DNA from 3 places in the Enterococcus sp. AMC1157 genome. Region 2 is predicted to be linked to each of the others. Evidence: predicted binding sites of a transcription regulator. Region 2 holds the regulator's gene; each other region holds the start of a gene.
The links. The regulator LexA, encoded in region 2, represses DNA repair genes until DNA is damaged. The targets are predictions, from matches to a motif close to CNAACANNTGTTNG.

Region 1 (4,573 bases), 1.1 Mb from region 2:
CGGACAGATCCCAAGATATCAATAAAAATGTTCGGTCAACACTAAATAAGGATAACTCGTACATCACAGATTTCCCACTTCTATATTAGCATAACCACAAAAAAGTATCAATAGAAGAACCTCTAAAAAGAAAGCGTTTCCTGATGTATCATTACCATTCGCTACACTACACAACGAAGTCTGCTTTTGTCGACCTTGGAATCAACTGGAGCCAATAGTCTCCCGTTGGTTCCTTTTGGTGACAGCGCAGTTTTCGTTGTTCTAACGGCAAATTTTACGTTAACAAAATAGTCTCAAAAGTCGGCAAATCAATAGGTAGGAAAATTCCCATTGTTAACTTGAATAGTCTGTCATTTCTCACAATTAAATGTTCAGTTTTTATTAGTTATTTCTAATAAAAAGTCGATTACTTATTTTTTTTTCGACTTTGTAATTGTTGGTAACGCATGCCTAATGCTTGCTCATATTTTCCAGTTGTTTTTGGTTGATAGTAGGTTTTGCTTTTAAGTTTATCAGGTAGATATTGTTGATTGACCCAAGCATCTTCAAAATCATGCGGATACTGATAGCCAATCCCACGATTTAATTCTTTGGCTCCTTTATAATGGCTGTCTCGTAAGTGACTAGGCACATCACCAGCTTTACCTTGACGAATATCGGCAATCGCATCATCTAAAGCTGTGTGGGCACTATTTGATTTTGGTGAAAGGCATAAATCAACGACTACTTGTGACAAAGGTATCCGAGCTTCAGGTAGACCTAAACGTTCGGCTGCCAATACAGCACTAACGGTTCTTGAAGCGGCATTAGGATTAGCAAGACCGATATCTTCGTACCCGATGACCATTAAACGACGACAAATAATTGCCAAATCACCCGCTTCAATTAAACGACCGAGATAATGCAAAGCAGCGTCGACGTCACTTCCGCGAATTGATTTTTGTAAAGCTGAAATAACATCATAATGAGCATCGCCATCTTTATCATGAGTCAGAGCTTTTCTTTGAACACACTCTTCAATAACTCCTAAAGTCAAATGAATTTGTGCATCTTCTGATGGTGGAGTAGATCTCACAGCTAATTCAAGTCCGTTTAAAGCACTGCGTAAGTCGCCATTGGTTGAGCGAGAAAGATGTAAACGAGCATTTTCAGCTAAGTCAACTGGGTACTCCCCTAAACCACGTTCGTTATCAGCTAGAGCCTGATCTACAGCTTTTAAAATATCTGCTTCTTCTAACGGAAAAACTTCAAAAATTTGTGTTCGACTGCGAATCGCCGGATTGATTGTGATATATGGATTTTCAGTGGTGGCACCAATCATAATAATTTTGCCGCTCTCTAGATGAGGGAGTAAAAAATCTTGCTTCGTTTTGTCCAAACGATGCACTTCATCTAATAATAAAATGACGGTTCCACTCATCCGAGCTTCTTCGGCGACAATTTGTAAATCTTTTTTGGTATCAGTGGCGGCATTTAACATCCGAAAGGCATAGCGAGTGGAGCCAGCAATCGCACTGGCTATACTTGTCTTCCCAGTACCTGGAGGACCATATAAAATCATAGAAGAAAGCATTTTTGCTTCTACCATTCGACGGATGATTTTTCCTTCACCTACCAGATGTTGTTGTCCAACGACTTCGTCTAGATCACGAGGTCGCATACGATAAGCAAGAGGTTGTTGCATAATCAACATCCTTCCTTTTAAATTCTCTCTATAGTATAGCATAAAAGCAAACGTACATTCGTTTTTTGTGATTAAAAAAGTTTTTAGGATAGCAAGGAAGCGCAGAATTGTGTATGATAGATGAGAAGCAAAGTGCAATGATATTAAAACTTTGCACGTACATTTTTAATTGGAAAAAGAGGATTTGATGAAAGAAGTACAAGAGATTTTTAACACCCATTCGACAGTTGAAATTGCTCGTTATTTAGTGGGCATGTATTTGGAACATGAGACACCTCAAGGAAAACTAGGAGGTTATATCGTTGATTGTGAAGCTTACTTAGGACCAGAAGATCAAGCAGCCCATAGCTTTGGTATGCGAAAAACACCCAGAGTAAAAGCGATGTATCAAAAACCAGGGACAATCTATCTTTATTCGATGCATACACACTTAATTCTTAATATGGTCACTCAACCAGTGGGAATTCCTCAAGGTGTGATGATTCGTGGTTTTGAACCAGTAGAAGGTTTGGCTGTGATGGAAAAAAATCGTGGGAAAATTGGCAAAGATTTATCCAATGGTCCGGGAAAATTAGTGGCTGCTTTAGGAATTTCCCCAGAACTTTATGGAGAATCGATTTTTACTAGCTCTTTGCACCTCATACCTGAAAAAAGACGAGAACCCAAAGAAATTGAAGAATTACCTAGAATTGGAATCCCTAATAAAGGGGAATGGACGGAAATGCCTTTACGTTTTGTAGCAAAAGGGAATCCTTATGTCACTAAAATTCGCAAAAATGACATAGATGCCAACCATGGCTGGCTGTAAGAAAAGAGATCATTCCCATTTACTAGAAACTCCAAACTAGTAGAATGATAGTCATAAAAATGACTAATATTGAAACGAAATAACCTAATACTTTATTTAGAGGAGAAATCAAATGGCAAAAGAAACGATGTTAACTTATTTAGATAAACAATTAACGAAAAAAATTACTGAATATGATGTGGCGATTGATTGGGATGCTCGCAATCATACGGCCGAAATTATTTTTCGCTTATTTGCTGAAAATAATAATGGTGCAACTATAGATGACGTAGAGGGTATAGCTTCAGAAGAAGAAATTATTGAGTTTGAAGATGGAATTTTACTGTTTAATCCTCTAAAATCTTCTTTTGACGAAGAAGATTATTTAGTTAAAATCCCTTTTGAAGGAAAAAAAGGGATTCCTAAAAATGTGTTAGATGGACTTGTGGATTATTTACAAGAAATCTTGGATCAAGGACAAAGTGATTTGTTGGACTTTTTAGCAGATGAAGAAGCGGAAGTTTTTGAATTACATTTCTCAGAACAAAAATTCCAAGACTATGTTGATAAATATACAGATACAAGCTATTTACCTTATCCTAGCTATTAGGACGGACTAGAGGAGAATGACGAATGAAATGGAATGAAGTAAAGATAGAAACAGCTAGTGAAGCTGTCGAAGCGGTAGCCAATATTTTGATGGAAGCTGGGGCTAGTGGTGTAGCAATTGAAGATTCTTTAGATATCGAAAACTTTCAAGGTGATATTTATGGAGAAATCTTGGATCGTGAGACCTATACAACTTTGGATGAAGGAGCCTATGTAGCAGCTTATTTTCCAGAAACCATTTTTTTACCAGAAATTTTACCTTTTATCAAAGAACGGGTCGCTAAATTACCTGAGTTTGGTTTAGCTATTGGAAAAAATGAAGTCACAGTCAGTGAAGTTGCGGAAGAAAATTGGGCCACTGCTTGGAAAAAATACTACCATCCAGTGAGAATTTCAAGATATTTAACGATTGTTCCAAGTTGGGAAGAATATACGCCTCAACATGTCGATGAAAAAATTATTACTTTAGATCCAGGAATGGCTTTTGGTACGGGAACACATCCCACCACACGTTTAACCTTACAAGCTTTGGAGGTTGCCATTCGTGGGAATGAAACAATTTTAGATGTTGGAACAGGTTCAGGAGTATTAAGTATTGCCAGTAAATATTTTGGGGCAAATGATGTCTATGCTTTTGACTTAGATGATGTGGCAGTTCAAGCGGCCCAAGAAAACATGGATTTAAATGAGGTAGCAAAAGATGTTCACGTTAGCGCCAATGACCTACTAAAAGGAGTCGAAATTGAGGCGGACATTATTGTGGCCAATATTTTGGCAGATATCATTGTCTTGATGATTGAAGATGCTTGGCGTTTGCTGAAAACAACTGGGACTTTGATTGTTTCAGGGATCATTGAGGAAAAGAAACAGATGGTAATTGATGGAATGGAAGCCCAAGGATTTGTTGTGGATCAAATTTTCCAACAAAAAGATTGGTATGCGATTTTATTAAAGAAACCTGAGGAAGAATAAATGCAACGATATTTTTTAAAAGAACCTTACCAAAAACAAGAAAGCTATGATGTTCATGGAGAAGCTTATCATCATATGATTCGTGTAATGCGGATGTCTACAGGAGACCAAGTGTTTTTGGCATTTGACAATCAAGTATCAATTATTGCAGAAATCAGTGAAATAACGGAAGAAGCAGTCGTATTAATTGAAGTTGCCAAAGAGCAGCAGAAAAAAGAGTTGCCGATTCAAATAACAATTGCCAGTGGTTATCCAAAAGGAGACAAGCTAGAATTAGTCGTTCAAAAAGGAACAGAGCTAGGAGCAGCTAGTTTTATTGGTTTCCCAGCCAAAACTTCTGTGGTGAAATGGGATGGCAAAAAACTCAGTAAAAAACAGCAACGTTTAGAAAAAATCGCTCAAGAAGCAGCGGAACAATCCCATCGCCAAATTACACCAACAATTGAATTATTGATGAATGAGACAGAATTTTTTCAAAAACTAACGAATTATGATGTGATTATTGTGGCTTATGAAGAATC
Region 2 (4,573 bases):
GATTTTCCAAGCTGCTCTTGTTTCATTACCATCTGCTGGACGAATAACTTGTAGGTTTGGAATTCCACGCAAGCTAGATAATTGTTCTACAGGCTCATGAGTAGGTCCATCTTCCCCTACAGCTACTGAATCATGGGTAAGCACATAAGTTACCGGTACGCCTTGAATAGCTGCCAAACGAACTGCAGGACGTAAATAGTCAACAAATACAAAGAATGTTCCTCCATATACGCGAGTTCCTCCATGTAATTGAATCCCATTCATAGCCGCTGCCATTGCAAATTCCCGAACACCAAACCAAATGTTACGACCTTGGTATTGGCCAGGTTGGAAATCTGTCTCATCTGCTACCATTGTATTATTTGATGCAGATAAATCAGCAGATCCTCCCCATAGACTTGGAACAGCTTTTGATAAAGCTTGAATCATATCTTTACTTGAAACACGACTCGCTTGACTTGACCCAACTTCATAAGTTGGTAATTCAGCATCCCAATTTTCTGGAAGTTCACCAGAAAAAGCTTGTTTAAACTGTGCAGCTAATTCAGGATGAGCTTTTTCATATTCAGCAAATAATTCATTCCAAGCTGCTTCATACTCAGCACCTTTGTCCACCATTGTCTCTTTAAAGCGAGTAGCAACTTCTTCTGGAACTTCAAATTCTGGTGTTTCCCAGGCATAAGCTTTTTTGGCAGCTTTAATTCCTTCAGCACCTAGAGGAGCACCATGTACGGCAGAAGTCCCTTGATTTGGAGCACCAAACCCGATGACTGTTTTTATCTCAATCAATGTTGGTTTTGTTGTTTCTGCTTTTGCTTCATCAATTGCTTTTGAAATTGCTGTTAAATCTGTACCTTTTTCTACTAAAATATGTTGCCAACCATAAGCTTCAAAACGTTTACCAACATTTTCAGTAAAGGCTTTTGAAGTTGGTCCGTCTAAAGAAATGTCATTTGAATCATATAAAACGATTAGTTTATCCAATTTCATATGTCCAGCCATAGAAGCAGCTTCTTGAGATACACCTTCCATTAAATCACCATCACCACATAATGAATAAGTGTAGTGATCTACAACATTAAAATTATCGCGGTTATAAGTTGCAGCTAAATGTGCTTCTGACATTGCCATACCAACAGCCATTGCAATTCCTTGTCCAAGTGGACCAGTAGTTGCCTCTACACCATCAGTATGTCCAACTTCTGGATGTCCAGGTGTGCGGCTATCCCATTGACGGAAATTTTTTAAATCGTCTGTCGTAACATCATAACCTGCACAATGCAACAAGCTATATAGTAACGCTGATCCGTGTCCTGCTGACAATACAAAGCGATCTCGATCCACCCAATTTCGAGAAGTTTTTGGGTTTACTTTCAAATGTTTTGTCCATAATGCATAAGCCATTGGAGCAGCTCCCATTGGCAATCCTGGATGTCCAGAATTTGCTTTTTGAACAGCATCAATACTCAAAGTACGTAGCGTATCAACACCTAGCTGGTCAATTTTATCAAACAATATTAACGCCTCCTATTTAGGTTTTTTTTACCTATATTACTGTTCTATTATAAAAGATACCCTACCATTTAGCAATAGTTTTCCAACAAGCAGATCTATTTTCTATTGTGTAGGCCTTTTTTCTTTTGAAGTTCCTTTAATTTTTCAGGTGTTACATCTTTACCTTCCAGATCAACGATTTTCATTCCCTCGATATGATGTTTCATTCCACCTCTGAAGGCTTGAAGATATTCTTGTCTTAACTCATGTTGCTCTTTTTGTTCGTGCTCCATTAAACCTTCTGCTTTTTTCTTTTTCGCTAATTCATTAATTCGTTCGATTTTTTCTTTTGATAACATGGCTCTACCCCTTTCTCTACTATATTATACAAAAGAGTAAGAAAATACAATCAAAACAAAAAAGCGAACATCTGTTTGAATTTTAATTATAGTTATGTTACACTAAATTTAGTCAAATAAAGAATTTTATTTCATTTAAAAATTTATTATAAATAAGAAAGCAGGTGCTTATTTTGGCAAAACGTACAGAAAATAGACAGCTGGAAGTACTTAAATTTATTCATGAGCGTGTCAATGCCAAAGGTTACCCACCCACTGTTAGAGAAATTGGAGAAGCTGTTCAACTTTCTTCAACGTCAACGGTTCATGGTCACTTATCCCGTTTAGAAAAAAAGGGACTTATCCAAAGAGACCCTACTAAACCACGAGCAATTGAATTAACTGCTAGCGGATTGGAAGCTATCGGTGCGCAACAACAAAATATTCCATTACTAGGAATCGTTACTGCCGGAGAGCCTATCTTAGCGATCGAAGAAGCTTCAGATTTCTTTCCGATCCCACCCAATTTAATGAATGATAGTGGACAATTATTTATGTTGACTATTCGAGGAGAGAGCATGATTAATGCTGGTATTTTAGATGGGGATCAAGTAATTATTCGTAAACAAGATATTGCACGTAATGGAGACATTGTTATTGCCATGACTGATGAAGATGAAGCCACTTGTAAAAGGTTTTATAAAGAAACAACTCATATACGCTTACAACCAGAAAATGATTATATGGAACCTATCATTTTACCCAACGTTAAAATATTAGGTCTGGTCGTAGGTTTATATCGACATTTTTAAAAAACATAAAGCACACGGAATCAATAATATCAGATTCCATGTGCTTTTTTGTTATTTTAAGGTTATTTAAAAACAAAAAAAGACTCAATCCTCAGATCAAGTCTTTTATATTTGCGTGGCGACGTCCTACTCTCACAGGGGGAAACCCCCAACTACAATCGGCGCTAAGAAGCTTAACTTCTGTGTTCGGCATGGGAACAGGTGTATCCTTCTCGCTATCGCCACCACACTATTTGATTTTTAAGTGATTGCTCACTCAAAACTGGATGATAAAACGATAATCAAAACGTTCTTCGAACGGCAATTTTACTTTTTTTCTTTGGTTAAGTCCTCGAACGATTAGTATCAGTCCGCTCCGTACATCACTGCACTTCCACTTCTGACCTATCTACCTGATCATCTTTCAGGGTTCTTACTTTCTTAAAGAAATGGGAAATCTCATCTTGAGGTGGGCTTCACACTTAGATGCTTTCAGCGTTTATCCCTTCCCTACATAGCTACCCAGCGATGCCTCTGGCGAGACAACTGGTACACCAGCGGTAAGTCCATCCCGGTCCTCTCGTACTAAGGACAGCTCCTCTCAAATTTCCAACGCCCGCGACGGATAGGGACCGAACTGTCTCACGACGTTCTGAACCCAGCTCGCGTGCCGCTTTAATGGGCGAACAGCCCAACCCTTGGGACCGACTACAGCCCCAGGATGCGACGAGCCGACATCGAGGTGCCAAACCTCCCCGTCGATGTGGACTCTTGGGGGAGATAAGCCTGTTATCCCCAGGGTAGCTTTTATCCGTTGAGCGATGGCCCTTCCATGCGGAACCACCGGATCACTAAGCCCGACTTTCGTCCCTGCTCGAGTTGTAGCTCTCGCAGTCAAGCTCCCTTCTGCCTTTACACTCTTCGAATGATTTCCAACCATTCTGAGGGAACCTTTGGGCGCCTCCGTTACCTTTTAGGAGGCGACCGCCCCAGTCAAACTGCCCATCTGACACTGTCTCCCACCACGATTAGTGGTGCGGGTTAGAGTGGCCATAACGCAAGGGTAGTATCCCACCATTGCCTCCTTCGAGACTTGCGTCCCGAATTCTTCGGCTCCTACCTATCCTGTACATGCGGTACAGACACTCAATATCAAACTACAGTAAAGCTCCATGGGGTCTTTCCGTCCTGTCGCGGGTAACCTGCATCTTCACAGGTACTAAAATTTCACCGAGTCTCTCGTTGAGACAGTGCCCAAATCGTTACGCCTTTCGTGCGGGTCGGAACTTACCCGACAAGGAATTTCGCTACCTTAGGACCGTTATAGTTACGGCCGCCGTTTACTGGGGCTTCAATTCGTACCTTCGCTTACGCTAAGCACTCCTCTTAACCTTCCAGCACCGGGCAGGCGTCAGCCCCTATACTTCATCTTTCGATTTTGCAGAGACCTGTGTTTTTGATAAACAGTCGCTTGGGCCTATTCACTGCGGCTGCTCTTAGAGCAGCACCCCTTCTCCCGAAGTTACGGGGTCATTTTGCCGAGTTCCTTAACGAGAGTTCTCTCGCTCACCTTAGGATACTCTCCTCGACTACCTGTGTCGGTTTGCGGTACGGGCCGTTTCTTTCTTGCTAGAAGCTTTTCTTGGCAGTGTGACATCAGGAACTTCGGTACTATTATTTCCCTCCCCATCACAACTCATCCTTCACAAATGAAAGCATTTGACTCTCACTTAGACTCGTTGCTTGGACAGACATTTCCAATCGTCTGCTTTCCTTAGCCTCCTGCGTCCCTCCATTGCTCAAACAAAAGAGACGGGTACAGGAATATCAACCTGTTGTCCATCGCCTACGCCTTTCGGCCTCGGCTTAGGTCCCGACTAACCCTGGGCGGACGAGCCTTCCCCAGGAAACCTTAGTCATACGGTGGACAGGATTCTCACCTGTCTTTCG
Region 3 (4,573 bases), 590 kb from region 2:
GGTAGTGAAGAAGAAATTATGAATAAATTCAGAGAAGTTAGAGATGTAATCAAGGAAAAAATACAGAATTTAGAAATAGAATAAGCCTATTAAAAGCAATCAAGAAAAATCTTGATTGCTTTTTTTGTGGAAAGGAATGAATGATATGAACAATATTCCACGTTCTCCCCCAGTTACTTAAGATACTTGGACAGTGAAACAAAAAGTGAAATTGTCTCTCAATATCAACTAGTGTTAAAGAAAGCAGATAATTGGAAGATTGTTGCACAATTACCTTAATCATTGAATAGACAAAAAGGAAGCATCAAACATATCTGATTGCTTCCTCTTTGTTATTTATCATCAATATACAGAGTGTGTCCTTGATATTCATAAACTCGAATCTGATTGGACTCATTCGGTGTCCTTACTTTAAAAATGAAAAAATGATCTTGTGCATCAATTGCATTTTGTCGATTCAGCTTAAAGTAATTTTTTTGTGCACTGGCCATTGATAATAAAATATCATCACTTAAAAACGTTAAAGGGGTGTTTAAAGCGGAAAATTCATAAAAATCTTCTTCAAATTGATGGTAATTGTCACTAAAATAATCGAATTGAATTTCGTTTTGTCTAAATTTTTTAGTTTTCACTATCAATCTCCTCCGCTAAACTAATGTTGATTAAATCATCCATTTTAACTAAATAATAGTTTTCTTTTGTTCTTATGTTGATTTCTTCCGTTGATACTTGATTTATTGAACCGGTTATAATTTTTATTTTTTCGTTTTCTACATAATTAAAGTTTACTGTCAATTTATTGGTGTAAGCTTGATTCAGTAACAACACTTTTTCGCCTAATGATAAAGCATTCTTAAAATCGATTAATTGACCAGTTTCATTTAGAGCTGCAGAATGTTCAGAAAGAAAAAATCCCATCCACTTAGCCATTTTTCTGTCTTGATATTCCCTAGCGGATTTAAACGGTAAGTAACTACGATCGACACTCATTTTAATCCATCCAATCCACCAGCTCCTCCTGCTGCATGACCACCCACGAGTTTACTTCTTGCAATACTCCTGGAGTTTTCGAATAAGACTGTAGCTTTTTGAATAGCCAGAAATCCATGTTTATCTCTGATTTGATCTATAGTCTTTTCTAATGCTTCCATTCGTTCAATTTCCTCCACATTGTCAAAAAGCGTATAGATAGTATAAGCTTCGTCTACAAGTCCATCATATCGAACAGCTATATTTCGGACAGCACCATATGTGTATTTTTTCCTAAATAAATCTAATACATGTCTGATAAGAATTTGAGTGTTTTGTGTCGGATTAACTTTTTTCTGTACACTAATGGATTTTTTTTCCATATCTCTAGAAAATCCTACATAGATAGAAACGACAGTGGCTTTTTTATGACTTCTCCGCAAACGAATCGCCACTTGTTCAGCCATTTCAGAAAGAACCAATTCAATATCTCTTTCATGAATATAGTCCTTATGAAGAACTTGTGAATTACCAATGCCTTTTGATTTAGGCTTATAAGGTTGTGTTACTTTACTTTCATCGACACCGTTAGTATGGAAAAATAATTGTACACCAATTACACCAAATTCTTTTTTGAGAATATCAGGATTAGTATTAGCTAATTCTTTGATAGAATAAATACCTAATTTATTTAAGCGAAGTTTAGTTCGTTGTCCGATTCCCCAAAAATCAGTCATTTCATTGATATTCCAAACTTTAGTTTCTACATCTTCATATGACCAATTAGCACGCATTGTTTTTGTATGTTTGGCCTCATTGTCTAATGCTAGTTTTGCTAAAAGAGGATTGGAGTTACTCATGCCAACTGTCGAATATACACCTGTTTTTTTCCATATGTCATGTTGGATTTTGCTTGATAATAAATCTAATTTTTCTCTTCTAGAAATGTTGGTATCTTTAACAAAATAATTTAAGGATTTGGTTAAATCGATAAATCCTTCGTCGATAGAGTAAGGTAAAATTTCTTCCGGTGGTGCATAGTTTTGTAAAATCTGCTGAATCTCAATATTTCGTTCGATATATAAGGTCATTCTCGGTGGCACAATTAGCGTTCGTTTCGCCCACCCTTCAATAAATTGAATGTATTCTTTTGTAATTGGAATATTATTTTTTTTTGCAATGAAACTGCGAAATTTTCTAGTTCTAATATCAAATGGTAAATCATAACTTCTACCAACATTATCGCGGCCAAATATTTTTTTGAAAGTAGGAGAACTCGCCAAAATTAGACCTTCACTATTGTCTGCCCTACTCATAACACACAGAGAAGTTGATAGAGGATTTAGACCACGTTCTACGCACTCAACACTGGCATAAAAGGATTTTATATCAAAAAACGCGATGTCAGACTTAGGTTCTTTGCTATAATCAATAATTCCCATAGACCCTACCTCCAACAAAATTTGGTTTTTATATCACCATTATACGAACTTACGTTCTCTTTTACAAGTATTAAACCAGAAAAAGAGTACCCCTATGAATTTTAGAGGTACTCTGAACTAAATTCACTTAACTATTAAGCGAGCATAAAAATGATAACAGTTGATTGATATCCGCCTCTGAATAATCCACCTCTCTATCTTTATTTCGAATACGTTGGTAGATTTTTAAACGTGATAATTCATACTTTTTTAGTACAGACAGTTTTTATGCGCGAACCCACTCGCCTATCCATTGTTGTGTAGAATAATTGTATTGTCTTTTATATACTATTCCATTCTCTACCTTTATACGCCAGCCTATAATTTGAGCTTGCGTTTCAATACGAATTTCCTCTACTAAAACAGGTTGTTTTTCTATAGGTGTTGTAGAAAACGACATAAGCAAACTAGATAAAATAAATGATTTTATTATCAAAAGTTCTCCTCCTTATAAATTTTTAATTCATCAAATGGTTCTACATATGGATTATTAATTAATCCCATTTCTTCATTATTTTCGTATAAAAAAAATTCGCCATTTTCATTTTCAATAATAAAATTTTGCTCGTCGGTTAACTCTATAGTCGTTTTTTGAGTTTCTGAATCTATTTGATATGGCTCAAATACAACAAATGGTAGCAATAGGAGCATGAAAATGACTGGAAGAAAGGATAAGCGATTAAGTTTATTATTGGAATCTCTATCAAAAAATAAGTTCATCCTCTTAGTAAGTAGTAATTTTTTATCTCCAATGAAAGAACTACTTAAACTATAATTAAAACGATCCCCTCTTCTTTTCCCTTTCTTTTTCACAGTTACTAAACTTTCAATATAATCCAACTTTTTACAATCAGGCAATTCACTTGTAACAAGGCTGTCAACTCTTAACTCTATTAGTAAATTCAATTGATTTTTCAATAAATAGATTGGAAGAAACCACCAATAAACACAAATAAATAATTCTATCAGTATTTTAATGAGCAGGTCTTTATTTTTTATATGTTGTACTTCATGTAAAAGAATAAATTCTAACTCCTCTTCTGAATAAGAGATATTTGGTATCAATATCGCCGGTTGAAAGGCATTAACTAACATTGGTGAATTAATATCAAAATTAATATAAATGACAGTGACTAATTTCTCATCAATCCAAGAAAATTTTGACTTAAAATCTTGCAATTTATTATTGGAATTTTTGCTATATCTACTTAAAACAATCATTTCCTTCAGCAAAAAGAATAATTTAATGACAAAACCAATAATCCAGATAAAAGCTAAGATGATACTTACATTTAAACCATTGAATAAGTTAATATTCGTTAATAAAAAGTTTTGAACAGCTGGCATAACTACTGATGAGGGAATTGTTTTAGTCCAATCCCATTCAAAAGGAAGCATCAATCTTAGAAAAATAAAAAGATAAATTAAAAGTACATGATTATATTTAATATATTTGCCAATTCTTTCAATTCTTAATTGAAAAGTTAAAAGAATAGTTAATAGCATAATGACAGCAAGGATAAAGTCCGTATAATTGTGTAAAAGTAAAAAGGCCATATAACAGTCCTTTTACGGTACAATGTTTTTAACGACAAAAACATACCCAGGAGGACTTTTACATGACCCAAGTACATTTTACACTGAAAAGCGAAGAGATTCAAAGCATTATTGAATATTCTGTAAAGGATGACGTTTCTAAAAATATTTTAACAACGGTATTTAATCAACTAATGGAAAATCAACGAACAGAATATATTCAAGCAAAAGAATATGAACGAACAGAAAACCGACAAAGTCAACGAAATGGCTATTATGAGCGCAGCTTTACGACACGTTTAGGCACGCTAGAATTAAAAGTACCCAGAACACGTGATGGCCATTTTTCACCCACAGTGTTTGAACGTTATCAACGAAACGAAAAAGCCCTCATGGCTTCAATGTTGGAAATGTATGTATCAGGCGTTTCAACTCGTAAAGTATCAAAAATTGTGGAAGAACTTTGTGGTAAATCCGTCTCTAAGTCCTTCGTTTCTAGCTTAACAGAACAGCTAGAACCTATGGTTAACGAGTGGCAGAATCGTTTATTATCAGAAAAAAATTATCCTTACTTAATGACCGATGTA

Region 1: the regulator LexA is predicted to act here: its motif matches at 1,732-1,745, upstream of AC4BBX_RS06725 (replication-associated recombination protein A).
Region 3: the regulator LexA is predicted to act here: its motif matches at 2,456-2,469, upstream of AC4BBX_RS12745 (Y-family DNA polymerase).

The regions. Positions count from the first base shown of each region.
Region 1 covers NZ_CM177099.1:1,384,671-1,389,243, reverse strand. The annotation lists RNA gene ssrS (6S RNA) at 1-75, opposite strand, end outside; gene AC4BBX_RS06725 (replication-associated recombination protein A) at 407-1,684, opposite strand; gene AC4BBX_RS06720 (DNA-3-methyladenine glycosylase) at 1,872-2,492, shown strand; gene AC4BBX_RS06715 (DUF3013 family protein) at 2,605-3,081, shown strand; gene prmA (50S ribosomal protein L11 methyltransferase) at 3,105-4,052, shown strand; gene AC4BBX_RS06705 (16S rRNA (uracil(1498)-N(3))-methyltransferase) at 4,053-4,573, shown strand, end outside.
Region 2 covers NZ_CM177099.1:302,709-307,281, reverse strand. The annotation lists gene tkt (transketolase) at 1-1,515, opposite strand, end outside; gene AC4BBX_RS01510 (DUF896 family protein) at 1,611-1,853, opposite strand; gene lexA (transcriptional repressor LexA) at 2,027-2,644, shown strand; rRNA gene rrf (5S ribosomal RNA) at 2,758-2,873, opposite strand; rRNA gene AC4BBX_RS01495 (23S ribosomal RNA) at 2,964-4,573, opposite strand, start outside.
Region 3 covers NZ_CM177099.1:2,609,714-2,614,286, reverse strand. The annotation lists gene arsC (arsenate reductase (thioredoxin)) at 1-84, shown strand, start outside; gene AC4BBX_RS12755 (DUF5960 family protein) at 333-632, opposite strand; gene AC4BBX_RS12750 (hypothetical protein) at 622-990, opposite strand; gene AC4BBX_RS12745 (Y-family DNA polymerase) at 987-2,411, opposite strand; gene AC4BBX_RS12740 (hypothetical protein) at 2,677-2,886, opposite strand; gene AC4BBX_RS12735 (M56 family metallopeptidase) at 2,883-4,007, opposite strand; gene AC4BBX_RS12730 (IS256-like element IS256 family transposase) at 4,070-4,573, shown strand, end outside.